2 linked regions of the Beijerinckia sp. 28-YEA-48 genome follow. The protein of the gene in region 2 interacts with the protein of the main gene of each other region in a pairwise test. Links are inferred from orthologs where the notes say so. Each region holds a gene or a part of one and is shown on either strand. Other genes may lie near its edges.

The links. The genes of interacting proteins can lie anywhere in the genome.
Region 1: the proteins of uvrB (region 2) and uvrA interact in binary tests that used the Escherichia coli proteins (3 or more experiments, as listed by UniProt). The link is inferred for Beijerinckia sp. 28-YEA-48 from one-to-one orthologs.

The regions. Positions count from the first base shown.
Region 1 is NZ_FNSI01000001.1:2,300,193-2,307,786, reverse strand. What follows is about bases 1,279-4,759. They hold uvrA (excinuclease ABC subunit UvrA), read right to left. Parts: upstream 4,377-4,759; coding sequence 1,479-4,376; downstream 1,279-1,478. Also shown: BLW50_RS10890 (2-oxoacid:ferredoxin oxidoreductase subunit beta), read left to right, coding at 1-917; ssb (single-stranded DNA-binding protein), read left to right, coding at 4,922-5,428; BLW50_RS10875 (E22 family MetX-like putative esterase), read left to right, coding at 5,444-6,562; gyrA (DNA gyrase subunit A), read left to right, coding at 6,722-7,594. UniProt on the Escherichia coli protein: The UvrABC repair system catalyzes the recognition and processing of DNA lesions. UvrA is an ATPase and a DNA-binding protein. A damage recognition complex composed of 2 UvrA and 2 UvrB subunits scans DNA for abnormalities.
Region 2 is NZ_FNSI01000001.1:5,488,482-5,495,744, reverse strand. The notes cover bases 2,571-5,720. They hold uvrB (excinuclease ABC subunit UvrB), read right to left. Parts: upstream 5,365-5,720; coding sequence 2,776-5,364; downstream 2,571-2,775. Other genes in these bases: BLW50_RS25805 (hypothetical protein), read right to left, coding at 5,437-5,720; BLW50_RS25815 (MDR family MFS transporter), read left to right, coding at 2,571-2,707. Also shown: BLW50_RS25820 (SDR family NAD(P)-dependent oxidoreductase), read right to left, coding at 285-1,052; more of BLW50_RS25815, read left to right, coding at 1,205-2,570; more of BLW50_RS25805, read right to left, coding at 5,721-6,039; BLW50_RS25800 (class I SAM-dependent methyltransferase), read left to right, coding at 6,174-7,034; BLW50_RS25795 (APC family permease), read left to right, coding at 7,093-7,263. UniProt on the Escherichia coli protein: The UvrABC repair system catalyzes the recognition and processing of DNA lesions. A damage recognition complex composed of 2 UvrA and 2 UvrB subunits scans DNA for abnormalities.

The sequences.
Region 1 (7,594 bases), 3.2 Mb from region 2 along the record:
TCAAGGCCTGTTTCGAGCTCAGCATCGAGCCGCACCGCGTCGCCAAATTGTCAGGCATCGGCTGTTCGTCGAAGACGCCGACTTACTTTCTCGGCCAGTCGCATGGCTTCAACACCGTGCACGGGCGCATGCCTTCGGTGCTGACCGGCGCCAATATGGCCAACCGCGAATTGCTTTATCTCGGTGTGTCGGGTGACGGCGACAGCGCCTCCATCGGCTTTGGCCAGTTCGCCCATGCCATCAGGCGCGGCGTCAACATGGTCTATATCGTCGAGAACAACGGCGTGTACGGCCTCACCAAGGGGCAGTTCTCGGCCACCTCCGACAAGGGGTCGAAGAGCAAGAAGGGCGTCGCCAATACGGACTCGCCCATCGATCTCGTCGCCATGGCTTTGCAGCTTGGCGCCACCTTCGTGGCGCGCTCGTTCTCCGGAGACAAGGGCCAGCTCGTGCCGCTGATCAAGGCGGCGATCGAACATAAGGGCGCGGCTTTCATCGACTGCATTTCGCCCTGCGTCGCCTTCAATAACCATGAAGGCTCGACCAAGAGCTTTGACTATGTGCGGGCCCATAATGCGGCGCTGAACACGCTCGATTTCATCACTGGCAAGGCGCCGATCACCGCCGATTACGCGCCAGGCACGGTGGAAGAGGTGAAGCTGCACGATGGCTCGACCATCAAGCTGCACAAGCTCGCCGCCGACCACGACGTGCGTGATCGCGGCGCCGCCATCAACGCGCTGCACCGGGTGCAGTCACGCGGCGAGATCGCCACAGGGCTCATCTTCCTTGATGATCAGCCCGATGATCTGCATGCCAATCTCAATACGGTGTTGAAGCCGTTGAATCGCCTGTCGGACGCGGACTTGGTGCCGGGCAGCGTGGCGCTCGACAAGATCAACGCTGGGCTGCGGTAGAAGCTTCGGGGTATGCCGAAGCCTGCGTGTCATTCCGGACACTTGCGGTGCGAGTGATCCGGGAACCGGGGGCGTGTGACGCATATCCCACGTCGAAAATTAGGCTTGTGCCGCAATCACTTCCCATGATTCGGCCGCGCGCTCTGGGCATTGGATCGCCCTCCATGTCGCAAAGGGAAGTGATCTCAGGCGTGCCCTTGACAGTGATCTTGCATGGGGTTGTTCCTCAGAATTGCGCTGAACCCCCTCCCTGAAGAGAGGCGGCACGCACGCGGGCGTCCGGTCCCGGATGGACATGCTCGACGGTGGTCTTCTGTTTCCGGTCCAAGAGCCGTTCCCCCCGTTGCGCGCCGCAGCGAATCTCCAGCCTAAAATAGGAGGGGAGGGCGGCGGATTTATGGTTTTGCTTTGAGACGTTCTGCGGGGCGGTAGGGCGCTAGGCCACCTCTCTTGCAGGTGCGCCACTGTAAACAGCATGCGTCGTTTGCCCCTGGTTCCCGGATCGCACCTGCGGTGCGTCCGGGATGACACCATGGCTTCGGCCTCTGCCTAAAGCGGCGATTACTCCGCCGCCGCCTTGCTCACCTTCTCGTTCTTTTCCGCCACCGCCATCGGCCGGCGCGCCAGCACTTCCTTGAGGAAGTGGCCGGTGTGCGAGCGTGCGTTTTTGATGATGTCTTCCGGCGTGCCGACAGCAACGATTTCGCCACCGCCATCGCCGCCCTCCGGGCCTAGGTCGATCACCCAGTCGGCGGTCTTGATCACTTCGAGATTGTGCTCGATGACGACAACCGTATTGCCTTGGTCGACCAGCTCGTGCAGCACTTCCAGCAGTTTCTTGACGTCGTGGAAATGCAGGCCGGTCGTCGGTTCGTCGAGAATATAGAGCGTGCGCCCGGTTGAGCGGCGCGACAATTCCTTCGACAGTTTGACGCGCTGCGCCTCGCCGCCCGAGAGCGTCGTCGCCTGCTGTCCCACCTTGATATAATCGAGGCCGACGCGCGCCAGCGTCTCCATCTTCTCGCGGATCGTCGGCACGGCCTTGAACACCTGCCGGGCTTCCTCGACGGTCATGTCGAGCACGTCGGCGATGCTGCGCTCGCGATATTTCACTTCCAAGGTCTCGCGGTCGTAACGCTTGCCCTTGCAGACGTCGCAGGTGACGTAGACGTCGGGCAGGAAGTGCATCTCGATCTTGATGACGCCATCGCCCTGGCAGGCTTCGCAGCGCCCGCCCTTGACGTTGAAGGAGAAGCGCCCCGGCTGATAGCCGCGCGCCTTGGCTTCCGGCAGGCCAGCGAACCATTCGCGGATCGGCGTGAAGGCGCCCGTATAGGTCGCCGGATTGGAGCGCGGCGTGCGGCCAATCGGCGACTGATCGATGTCGATCACCTTGTCGAGATGTTCAATGCCCTCGATCTTGTCGTGGGGGGCCGGATGTTCGAGTGCCCCGTTGAGCTTGCGCGCCACGGCCTTGTAGAGCGTGTCGATGATCAGGGTCGACTTGCCGCCACCCGACACGCCGGTGATGCAGGTGAACGTGCCCAACGGGATTTCCGCATCGACATTTTTGAGATTGTTGCCGCGCGCGCCAATCACTTTCAGCTTGCGCCCCGGCTGCGGCTTACGCCGCGTCCGCGGCACCATCACCGATTTGCGCCCGGTGAGATAATCGCCGGTCAGCGATTTTGGATCGTTGAGGATGTGCTGCGGCGTGCCTTCGGAAACGATGTGGCCACCATGAATGCCGGCGCCAGGCCCGACGTCGACCACATAATCAGCCGTCAGAATGGCGTCCTCGTCATGTTCGACGACGATGACCGTGTTGCCGAGGTCGCGCAGCCGGCGCAGCGTGTCGAGCAACCGGGCGTTGTCGCGCTGGTGCAGGCCGATCGATGGTTCGTCGAGCACATAGAGCACGCCGGTGAGGCCGGAGCCGATCTGCGAGGCGAGGCGAATGCGCTGGCTTTCGCCGCCCGACAACGAGCCGGAATTGCGCGCCAAGGTCAGATAGTCGAGGCCGACGTCGACCAGGAAGATCAGCCGCTCGCGGATTTCTTTCAGAATGCGGCCGGCGATCTCGTTGCGCTTCTTGTCGAGATGCTGCGGCAGGTCGGTCGCCCATTGCGCGGCATGGCGCACGGAAAGCTGGGCGATCTCGCCAATATGCTTGCCGTCGATCTTCACGGCGAGCGCTTCCGGCTTCAGGCGATGGCCTTGGCAGGCGGCGCAGGGGGTATCAGCCATATAGCGGCCGATTTCCTCGCGCGCCCATTCGCTTTCGGTTTCGAGATAGCGGCGCTCGAGATTGCGCACCACGCCCTCGAACGGCTTCTTCACCTGATAGGCGCGCAGCCCGTCGTCATAAGCGAATTTAACTTCCTCCTCGCCGGAGCCGAACAGGATCACATCGCGTGCCTTCTTCGGCAAGCTGTCCCATGGCTCGTCGAGGCGGAACTTGTATTGCTTGCTCAGCGCTTCCAAGGTTTGCAGATAATAGGGCGAAGAGGACTTGGCCCAGGGCGCGATGGCGCCCTTGCGCAGGGTCACCTTGCCATCGGGCACGACGAGATCTGAATCGATCTTCTGCTCGAAGCCGAGGCCGGAACAGACCGGACAGGCGCCGAACGGATTGTTGAACGAGAACAGGCGCGGCTCGATTTCCGGAATGGTGAAGCCGGAGACCGGGCAGGCGAATTTCGATGAGAACAGGATGCGCTTGGGCTCGCCCTTGGCGTCCTTCTCATCGGCGAATTCGACGACGGCGATGCCGTCGGCCAGTTCCAGCGCCGTCTCCATCGATTCCGCCAGGCGCGCGGCGATATCCGGCCGCACGACGATACGGTCGACCACGACGTCGATCTCGTGCTTGAACTTCTTGTCGAGGGTCGGCGCGTCGGCGATCTCGTAATAGGTGCCGTTGACCCGCAGGCGCTGGAAGCCGCGCTTCATATATTCGGCGATCTCCTTACGGAACTCGCCCTTGCGTCCGCGCACCACCGGCGCCAGCAGATAGAGCCGCGACTTATCCGGCAGCGCCAGCACCCGGTCGACCATCTGGCTGACGGTCTGGCTTTCGATCGGCAGGCCCGTTGCCGGCGAATAGGGAATGCCGACGCGCGCCCACAGCAGGCGCATATAGTCGTGGATCTCGGTCACCGTGCCGACGGTGGAGCGCGGGTTCTTCGAGGTGGTCTTCTGTTCGATGGAAATGGCTGGCGACAGGCCGTCGATCTGGTCGACGTCCGGCTTCTGCATCATTTCCAGAAACTGCCGGGCATAGGCCGACAGGGATTCCACATAGCGCCGCTGCCCTTCGGCATAGATCGTGTCGAAGGCGAGCGACGACTTGCCGGAGCCCGACAGGCCGGTGAACACCACCAGCTTGTCGCGCGGAATGGTCAGGTCGACATTCTTGAGATTGTGCTCGCGCGCACCGCGCACGGTAATCGAGCGCATGTCGACAGGCGCGGCAACGGACCGGCTGAGGCCGGGCAGGGACGGGGCGGCGGCAGGCTTGGTTGCCGATGGTTTGGCGACCGAAGGCTTGGCGACCGATTTGGCGTCCGATTGGGCTTTCGGGCTGCGCGCGGTTTTAGCGCGCGGCTTAGCATCTTTCATGGGGCGGTCCGGCGGATTGGGGTTCCGTGAATGTAGGGTGCGGATCGGGCAATGCCATGTCGCAGCCCCGATATTCACAAGCTTCACCCTATATAGGTGCTCGTTTCTGTCAGTGCTTGCAACGCGGATGCTAATCGACTAGAACAAATATAGAACATTGTTCCGGTCCTGTCGAGCGCTGTGGACAACAGGTCGCCCCTGGCAGGCGGCGCTCACGGCCGGCATCGGGACAGTTTACGAGAGAAGCATGTGGCGCGACGCGGAGCGGACGCGCCAGAGCGGGATGCGACGGCAATCCCGCTCCAGATGGAAATCGATCACATGTTCGATTGGGGATCTTTTCGATCCTAGGTCACGGTGATCCTGGCAATATGGAGAGCGTTATGGCGGGCAGCGTCAACAAGGTCATTCTGATCGGCAATCTTGGCCGTGATCCTGAAGTGCGGCGCACGGGCAATGGCGATGCGGTGGTCAATTTTTCCGTCGCCACGACCGAATCCTGGCGCGACAAGGCCACCGGCGAGCGCAAGGACCGGACCGAATGGCACAATGTCGTCATTTTCAATGAAGCCCTGGGCAAGATCGCCGAGCAATATTGCAAGAAGGGCACGAAGGTTTACCTCGAAGGGCAATTGCAGACCCGCGAATACACCGACAAGGACGGCAACCAGCGCAAGTCGACCGAAGTCGTGTTGCAGCGGTTCCGTGGCGAGTTGACCCTGCTCGACAGCCGTCGCGACAGCGAGGAGCGTGGCTCCTTCAGCGGCGGTGGTGGCGGCGGCGAATTTGGTCGCTCCTCGCCGATGGAACAGCGTCGCGCCCCGTCGGGTGGTGGTGGCGGTGGTGGCAGCCGCGCCCCGGCGCCGATCGACGACGACATCCCGTTCTAGTCGTCACGTTTAGGCATGATCGTCGAGAAGCGCGTCTTCGAACTGCCGCGGCTGGAAACAGTGAGCGGCGCGACGATCCAGGATGTGCGGGTCGGCTACGAGACCTATGGCGCGCTCAATGCCGAGCGCTCCAATGCGATCCTGATCTGCCATTATTTCTCAGGCACCAGCCACGCCGCCGGGCGCTATCGCGAAAGCGATGTGTTGCCCGGTTATTGGGATTATCTGATCGGCCCCGGCAAGCCGATCGACACCGACCGCTATTTCGTCGTGTCGAGCGACACGCTGGTCAATCTCAGTGCTTATGATCGCACGGTGACGACGACCGGCCCTGCGAGCACGGATCCGGCCACCGGCAAGCCCTACGGCCTGTCCTTTCCCTTCGTCACCATCGCTGATTTCGTGCGCGTGCAGAAAGCGCTGCTCGATCATCTCGGCATCGCCCATCTGCATGCGGTGATGGGGCCGTCGATGGGCGGTTTGCAGACCTATGAATGGGCGGCCAGCTTTCCCGATATGATGGATCGCATCATCCCGGTGATCGCGGCGGCAGATTCTGGCCCCTGGCTGACCGCCTGGCTTGATGTCTGGGCCTCACCCATCCGCGTCGATGCCAATTGGAACGGCGGCGATTATTACGGCCGCCAGCCGCCGCTGCGGGGCCTCACCGAAGCTCTTAAAATCGTCACCCTGCACGCCAACCACTGGCACTGGGCGGAGAAATATATCGGCCCGCGCTGGGCCGACGAGGCGCGCGATCCTCTGGCCGCGCTCGACAACCGCTATCGTATCGAGCAGGTGCTGGAGGAGGCCGCCGCCGGTCGCGCTGCTGTCTCCGACGCCAATCATTTCCTTTATCTGGTCAAGGCCAACCAGAGCTTCATTCCTGGCCGAGGCGCGGGCGCCACCAGCGCCGCCGAGGGGCTGAAGCGGATCAAGGCGCCAGCGCTCGTTCTCTACGCGCCCGATGATCAAGTCTTCGCCGCCGAATGGGTGCGGCGCACGGCGCAGACCATCGCCGCCAATGGCACGCCGGTCGAGACGGCGGAGATCGCGGGTGATTTCGGCCATCTCAACGGTGTCCTCGGCCTGGCCAAACTGGGGCCTAAAATCGCCGAATTCCTGGCCCGTTAGTCGATCGCGGGCGCGGCTTTTTCGCGCTCATTTTCGCTATCAATAACATATTGAAATAATTAAAATATTTTGGGCCGGAAACGGCGCTCCGAATTAGCTTTTCGCAGCGGGTTCGGATACATTGCACCATTCGATTCTCATCATTGGACCAACCCCGCTTTGGCCGATCCTACCGACCCGCAAAATCCCGGCTCCGACCAGCCCGGTTCCGATATTCGCCCCGTTTCCATCGTCGATGAGATGCAGCGCAGCTATCTTGATTACGCCATGAGCGTGATCGTCAGTCGCGCGTTGCCCGACGTGCGCGACGGCTTGAAGCCTGTGCATCGTCGCATCCTCTACACGATGTACGAGAGCGGGTTCACGCCGGACAAGTCGTTCGTCAAATCGGCGCGGCCGGTCGGCGATACGATGGGTAAATATCACCCGCACGGCGACCAATCGATCTACGACGCCTTGGTGCGCATGGCGCAGGTCTTCTCCATGCGCCTGCCGCTGGTCGAAGGGCAGGGCAACTTCGGCTCGATCGACGGTGATCCGCCGGCGGCCATGCGTTACACGGAATCGCGTTTGGCGCGTGTCGCGCTGTCGCTGCTTGCTGACATCGACGAAGAGACGGTCAATTTCCAGCCGAACTACGACGGCAAGGATATGGAGCCGACGGTTCTGCCGGCGCGCTTCCCCAATCTGTTGGTCAATGGCGCTGGCGGCATCGCCGTCGGCATGGCGACGAACATTCCGCCGCATAATCTCGGCGAAGTCATCGACGGCGTTTTCGCGCTGATGGAAAAGCCCGAGATCACGATCGACGAACTGATCGAGATCATCCCCGGGCCGGACTTCCCCACCGCGGGCTCGATCCTGGGCCGTGGCGGCATTCGCGCCGCCTATCATACCGGCCGCGGCTCGATCCTGATGCGGGCGAAGGTGGAGGTCGAGCAGGTCCGTAAGGACCGCGAAGCCATCATCGTCACCGAAATTCCCTATCAGGTGAACAAGAAAGTCCTGATCGAGAAGATCGCCGAACTCGTG
Region 2 (7,263 bases):
GATGCCGCCGATGGCCCAGATGGCGTTGACGGCGCGGATGGTGTTTGCGCAAGAGCCGGAATCGTCAAAGTCAGCGCGACGACACAGGCCGCGCTCAGAACCATCGACCGCATCACGAGAACTCTCTGTATCACGAGAACTCCTTGGGTTTTCGCAATCACCTAGAGCAAATCACGTTTCGGTAGAAACACGATTTGCTTAGATCCTCTTATTTGAACCCGTCTTCATGGCGTTCGACGATTCCGTCGAGCTGTGAAACGCTATAAAGCAATAAATGAAACGGATCACACGCGAACCAATCCACCATCGACGACCAATGTTTGTCCGCTCATGAAACCCGCGTCATCACTAGTGAGAAACGACACGACGCCAACGAGATCCTCCGGCGTCTGATGCCGTTTGATCGCTTGCGCCTGCGAGACGAAATCAAAGGCCTGTTCGATCGGCAGGCCACGCGGCCGGAACTGACCTTCGAGCGTACCGGGCGTGCGCGTCAACCCCGGCGAGAGCGCATTCACCGTAATGCCGTCGACGCCCATCTCGCTCGCCAACGCGCGCGTGAAACCGACCACACCACCCTTACTGGCAATATAATCGACATGGTTGGGTGAGACCGAACCGAGCGAATTCGACGCCACATTGACGATGCGGCCCCATTTACGCGCCCGCATGCCGCCGATGAAGGCTTGCGTCATCAAAAACATCGAATCGAGATTGACGGCCATGGTCTGCCGCCAATCGGCGAAGGTCAGATCCTCGAACTTACGCGTTTTGAAGAAGCCGGCGTTGTTGACGAGAATATCGCAACCGCCGAGCTCACGCGTCACATGTTCAGCGAAACGCTGCACGTCGGCGGGATCGGACACATCGCAGGCCCGCGAAATGGCCCGGCGCCCCAGCGTCGTAATGCGCCGCACGGTTTCATCCGCCGGCTGCAGATCGGCAATGGCGATATCGACGCCATCTTCCGCCAGCCGCACCGCCACCGCCTGCCCAATTCCAGCCGCCGCGCCAGTAATCACGGCGATTTTACCCGCATGTCCCTTGGCCATGGGCCCTCCCCGTTGTTACCCCTCTGGTGTAGCGCGCCAGGCCAAGGTTGTCATGCGCGGCCGCCTCATGGCCGTATCCCTGTCGGCGCGCATCGACGTGGCGCTTGGCGATGCTATATGGAACGAATACCCCCGTGGGAGAACGCCAGCGCGTGTCCAAAGTCGAGCCGCAGAATATTGCCCCGATCATGTTCGGGCTCATGCTGGCCATGTTTCTCGCCAGTCTCGATCAAACGATCGTCGCCACCTGTCTCACGGCGATGGCCAATGATCTCGGCGGCTGGAAATTGCTCCCCTGGATCATTTCCGCTTATTTGATCGCTTCCACCGCCATGACGCCGATCTACGGCCGCCTCAGCGATCTCTACGGCCGGCGCAACATGCTGCTCGTCTCGATTGCCCTGTTCGTCGTCGGTTCCGCCGCCTGCGCCCTCGCCTACTCGATGGAGTCGTTGATCGCGGCGCGCGTGTTGCAGGGCATTGGCGGCGGCGGCCTGCGCTCGATCGCCCAGATCGTCATCGCCGATATCATTCCGCCGCGCCATCGCGGCCGCTATCAGGGCTATTTGTCGACCAACTTTCTCGTCTCGACAGCGCTCGGCCCTGTCCTCGGCGGCTTCTTCGCCGAACATCTGTCCTGGACCTGGGCCTTCTGGATCAATCTGCCGCTCGGCGCGATCGCCTATGTCGTTATCGACCGGCAATTGCGCAAACTGACCTTGCCGACGCGGAAGGCGCGCATCGACTGGCTCGGCGCCCTGTTCATCCTCCTCTCCACGATCCCGCTGATGCTCGGCATCAGCCGGGTCGAGGAAGTCGGCGGCTGGCTCAACGCCAGCGTCCTCACGCCCATCGCCATCGGTCTCGCCTTCACCGTGATTCTGGTGCTGGTTGAACTGCGCACCACCGATCCGATGATCCCGATGCATCTCTTCGCCAATCGCAGTTTCAGCCTGGGCAATGTGGCGATCTTCATTCCTTCCATGGTCATGACCGCTTATATCGTCATGCTGCCGCTCTACTATCAGATCGTGCTGAAGATGCCCGCCGACGTCGCCGGCCTGCATTTGATCGCATTGACCGGCGGCATGGCGACCGGTAGTTTCATCTGCGGCTCCGCCATCTCCCGCCTCGGCCGCGCCCGTATCTTTCCGATCATTGGCGGCTTGTCCGCCGCCACGCTCTGCCTGCTCATTGCCTGGATTGGACTGGGTCGTTTCACCTGGTTCGACATCGCTGCCATCGCTCTGCTCGGCGGCTCGATCGGTTGGCAGATCAATCCCATGCTGGTCATCGTGCAGAACGGCCTGGAAATCCACGACATGGGCACCGGTGTCGGCGGCATGACGTTTTTCCGCTCTCTCGCCGGCGCCTTCGGTGTCGCCGTCTTCTCCACCTTTCTGATCAGCGCGCTGACGGCAGGCGCGATCACCATACCCGGCCACGAGAAGCTGGGCGCCGATCCCGGCATCGCACTGATGCGCGGCGATGCGAGCCGCTTGTTCTCGGCCAGCGAGGCGGATGCCTATCGCAGCATCATCGAAAATGGCTTCTCGTCCATTTTCGTGCTCGGCGCCGTGCTTTCGCTTGCCGCCGCCCTGTGCATGCTGTTCATCAAGGAACGGCCGCTGCGCGCCGGCAGCGGGCCGATGTAGTCATCGTCGTCAGTTTTACCGCACGCCCACAGGATCACGCCTGCGGCGTGTCCGGTATGACACCACAATCACCGCCGGAACGGCCGCGATTTGCCACCGCGCGAACCTGGTTTACCGCCGGTGCTCTTCGGTCGCGCTTCGCCGCCACCGAAATTATGCGGCCCCATGTCCTCGTCCGTCGGTTTGCGGATGCGCGACGTAGCCGGCGTGTTGGCGGCGCGGCCATATTTGCGTTCGCCCTGATAGGCGCCGGCCGCGTCTTCCACCGCCTGCTGGCGCGCCAGCGGATCCTCGGCGATGATCAGCTCCGTCGCCTGCAGGCGCTTGATTTCGTCGCGCATGCGGGCCGCACGCTCGAAGTCGAGATTGGACGCTGCCTCGCGCATCTCGCGTTCGAGATCGGCCAATGTCGCCTTGAGATTGTGCCCAACCAGCGCGATCTTCGCCACGCCGGTATCGACCGTGACGTGATCCTGCTCGTAGACCGAGCCAAGAATGTCCTGAATGCCACGGCGGATCGATTCCGGCGTGATGCCATGCTCGCTATTGTAGGCGAGCTGCTTCTCGCGCCGGCGCGTCGTCTCGGCCATGGCGCGCTCCATCGAGCCCGTCACCTTGTCGGCATAGAGGATCACCTTGCCGTCGACGTTACGCGCCGCGCGGCCGATGGTCTGCACCAGCGAGGTCTCGCTGCGCAGGAAGCCTTCCTTATCGGCATCGAGAATGGCGACTAAAGCGCATTCGGGAATGTCGAGGCCTTCGCGCAGCAGGTTGATGCCCACCAGAACATCGAAAGCGCCCAGGCGCAGATCGCGAAGGATTTCGATGCGCTCGATCGTATCGATGTCCGAATGCATGTAGCGCACGCGCACGCCGTTCTCGTGCAGGTATTCGGTGAGATCCTCGGCCATGCGCTTGGTCAGCACGGTGACGAGCGTGCGATAACCCTTGAGCGCCGTCTCCTTCACTTCGCCCAAGAGATCATCGACCTGGGCGCGCGCCGGGCGCACCTCCACCGGCGGGTCGATCAGGCCGGTCGGGCGGATCACCTGTTCGGTGAAGACGCCGCCGGTCTGCTCCATCTCCCAACTGCCCGGTGTCGCCGAGACATGCACGGTCTGCGGCCGCATCGCTTCCCATTCCTCGAAGCGCAGCGGCCGGTTGTCCAGGCACGACGGCAGGCGGAAGCCATATTCGGCCAATGTCGCCTTGCGGCGAAAGTCGCCGCGATACATGCCGCCAATCTGCGGCACGGTGACATGGCTCTCGTCGGCGAAGACCAGCGCATTGTCGGGCAGATATTCGAACAAGGTCGGTGGCGGTTCACCCGGCTTGCGGCCGGTGAGATAGCGCGAATAGTTCTCGATGCCGGCGCAGGACCCCGTCGCCTCCAGCATTTCCAGATCGAACATAGTGCGCTGTTCCAGCCGCTGCGCTTCCAACAGCCGGCCACCGTTATACAATTCGCCCAACCGCTGTTTCATTTCGGACTTGATGCCGGCGATCGACTGGATCAGCGTCGGACGCGGCGTCACGTAATGCGAATTGGCGTAGATTTTGACGAACTCGAGATCCTGCGTCTTGTGTCCGGTCAAGGGATCGAATTCGGCGATGGTCTCGATCTCGTCGCCAAAAAAGCCGATGCGCCAGGCGCGATCTTCATAATGCGCCGGAAACACTTCAATCGTATCGCCGCGCACGCGGAACAGACCACGCGAGAAATCGCCAAGCGACCGCTTGTATTGCAGGGCGACAAGATCGGCGATGAGCTGGCGCTGATCGATCTTCTCGCCGAGCTTCAGCGAGAAGGTCATCGCCGTATAGGTCTCGACCGAGCCGATACCGTAAATGCACGAGACCGAGGCGACGATGATCACATCGTCGCGTTCGAGCAGCGACCGCGTCGCCGCGTGGCGCATGCGGTCGATCTGTTCGTTGATCGAGGATTCCTTCTCGATATAGGTGTCCGTGCGCGGAACATAGGCTTCCGGCTGATAGTAGTCGTAGTAGGACACGAAATATTCGACGGCATTGTCGGGAAAGAAGCTCTTGAACTCGCCGTAGAGCTGCGCCGCCAGGGTCTTGTTGGGCGCCAGCACCAGCGCCGGCCGATTGGTGCGGGCGATGACCTGCGCCACCGTAAATGTCTTGCCCGAGCCGGTGACGCCGAGCAGCACCTGATCGCGTTCCCTTGCATCGACACCGGCCACGAGTTCGGTGATGGCTCTGGGCTGATCGCCCTTCGGCTCATATTCGGACACCAGTTTGAAAGGGATGCCGCCTTCCGATTTTTCCGGGCGGGCCGGGCGATGCGGCGTCCAGGGCTTTTCCTCGCGCAGGTTCGGATCGCCCTGTTCGAGCAATTCCTTCAGGGACTCGACCGTCGCCGTCGCGCCGGTCAGTTCCGGCTTGCGCGAACGCGAACGACCAGTGGGCTGCGGCAGGAAGGTTTTGGCCAGGGTCGGATCGATGCCCTCGGCCGTCCCGGCATCGAAGCCTTTTTGCGGCGCCTCGCCGAAGCCGCCGCGCGGTTCGTTCAACGCTGGATTGAGCAGGCTGGCGAGATGCTCGTCGAGCGGCTGGACGTCGGGACGCGACGCCTTGGCGCGCGTCGGCCGCACGGGGCTTTTCGGAGACTTGCTGGGTGATTTGGCCATGCCGGCAATATGGGGGGAGTCAGGCCTTGGGAAAAGCCGCAATCCTGTCAGTTTTTGTCAGCAGTGCAGGTTTTATCCGGAGCGTAAGCCCGCGAACCGCCGATAAAGAAAGCCCGCCGCCAGACCGGTCGCGGCGGTGACCAGAACATTGCTGGACTCCCCGGTCAGCATCGCCATGCCATAATCATAGACGGCGCCGCTGATGCCCCCGGCGATCGCATAGGCGGTCGGGCTGGTCATCTGGACGAAGCGCATCGCCATATGGCTCACCATCGTCGCAGTCACGGCGATCTGCGCGCCGTTCCACAACCCAAGCACGATCGCCAGCAGCAGCATTTGCGAACTGCCACCAAGTGTCATTTTCAGTCCGGGAATGATCTCGACCGGCCCTTTGGCGGCAACGATATAGAGCCCGGCCAGCAGGCAACTGCCGGCGACGCCGGCCAGCGTGGCGGCGGTCATTGACCACGGCACCTCGCCCGGGCGCTCCGCGGAATACTGCACGTTATCGCCCTCGCGCAGCATCTGCCGCGCCAGAACGGTGAAATTTTCATCCGTGGGCTTGGGACGAAAAGGCACGCCATCGACCGGTGCGCCCACCGGGGGCCGCACCGCCGGGGCGGCTCTCTGGCCGCGGCGTCCAAAGATCGGGGCGCGGACGACGGTCATAGCCAAGGCTTAGCGCCCTAATGATGAATTTTCCGTGAGTCCCCGTAGAATTACCGACGCCAGGACAAGAGCCACAGGCGATGCTCCCCAGAACAATCAACCATCCTGGGCTCGCCCGCCCCGGCAAAACGAGGAAAACCATGCAGGCAGCAGGCTTTAGTCCGAACAGACGAACCGCTCTCGGCCTGATCGGCACAGCTCTCGCTCTGCCTGCTGCTGCTTTGCCTGCTGCCTTGCCCGTCCAGGCGCAGGAGCCCCGGCTGCGCCCGCGCCTCGACGTGCCCTATGTGCCGACGCCCCAGGAGGTGGTCGACCGCATGCTCGACATGGCCAAAGTGACCGGCAACGACTTTGTCATGGATCTGGGCTGTGGCGACGGCCGCATGCTCGTCACCGCCGCGAAAAAATTCGGCACCGCCGGTTTTGGCGTCGACATCAATCCCGAGCGCATCCTCGAGGCCAATGAAAACGCCAAGACAGCCGGCGTCGCCGACAAGGTCACTTTCGAAGTCCGCAATCTGTTCGACACGCCGATCGGCAAAGCCTCGGTGCTGACCATGTATCTGCTGCCCGACGTCAACCTGAAGCTGCGCCCGCGCATCCTCCAGGAAATGAAACCTGGCTCGCGCATCGTCTCCCATGCGTTCATGATGGGCGATTGGGAACCGGACCAGCGCGGCCAGGTGGGCGTGCGCGACTTCTATTTCTGGGTCGTGCCGGCGCCGATCGAAGGCAAATGGACGGTGCGCGAAGGCAATGACAATTATACGCTCGACCTGAAGCAGAAATACCAGACGTTCGATGGCCTCGCCACGGTCAATGGCGCCGCTGCGAAAGTCACCGGCGGCCAATTGATCGGCGACCGCATCCGCTTCACACTTGAGCCAGCCGACGGCCGCCACCGTATCTTCCTCGGCAAGGTAGATGGTGATGCAATGCGTTTCGACATGGCGGCAGCCACCGACGTCGCCCGCGAGTGGAGCGCCACGCGCACCAAATAGACAACCCTTGTACCCCCTCGCATCGCTCTCCTCTCATCCCCCAGTAACGGAATCTCCGATGACTTCTGAAACAGCGGCCGCCCCGCGCCGCGTGCTGACCGTCACCGACGCCGTCGCCTTTTTCGTTGGCATCGTCATCGGCGTCGGCATTTTCCGCACGCCGCCCATCGTCGCCGCAGCCACCGGCAGCGAAGTCCTGTTCATCGGCGCCTGGATTGCAGGCGGTCTC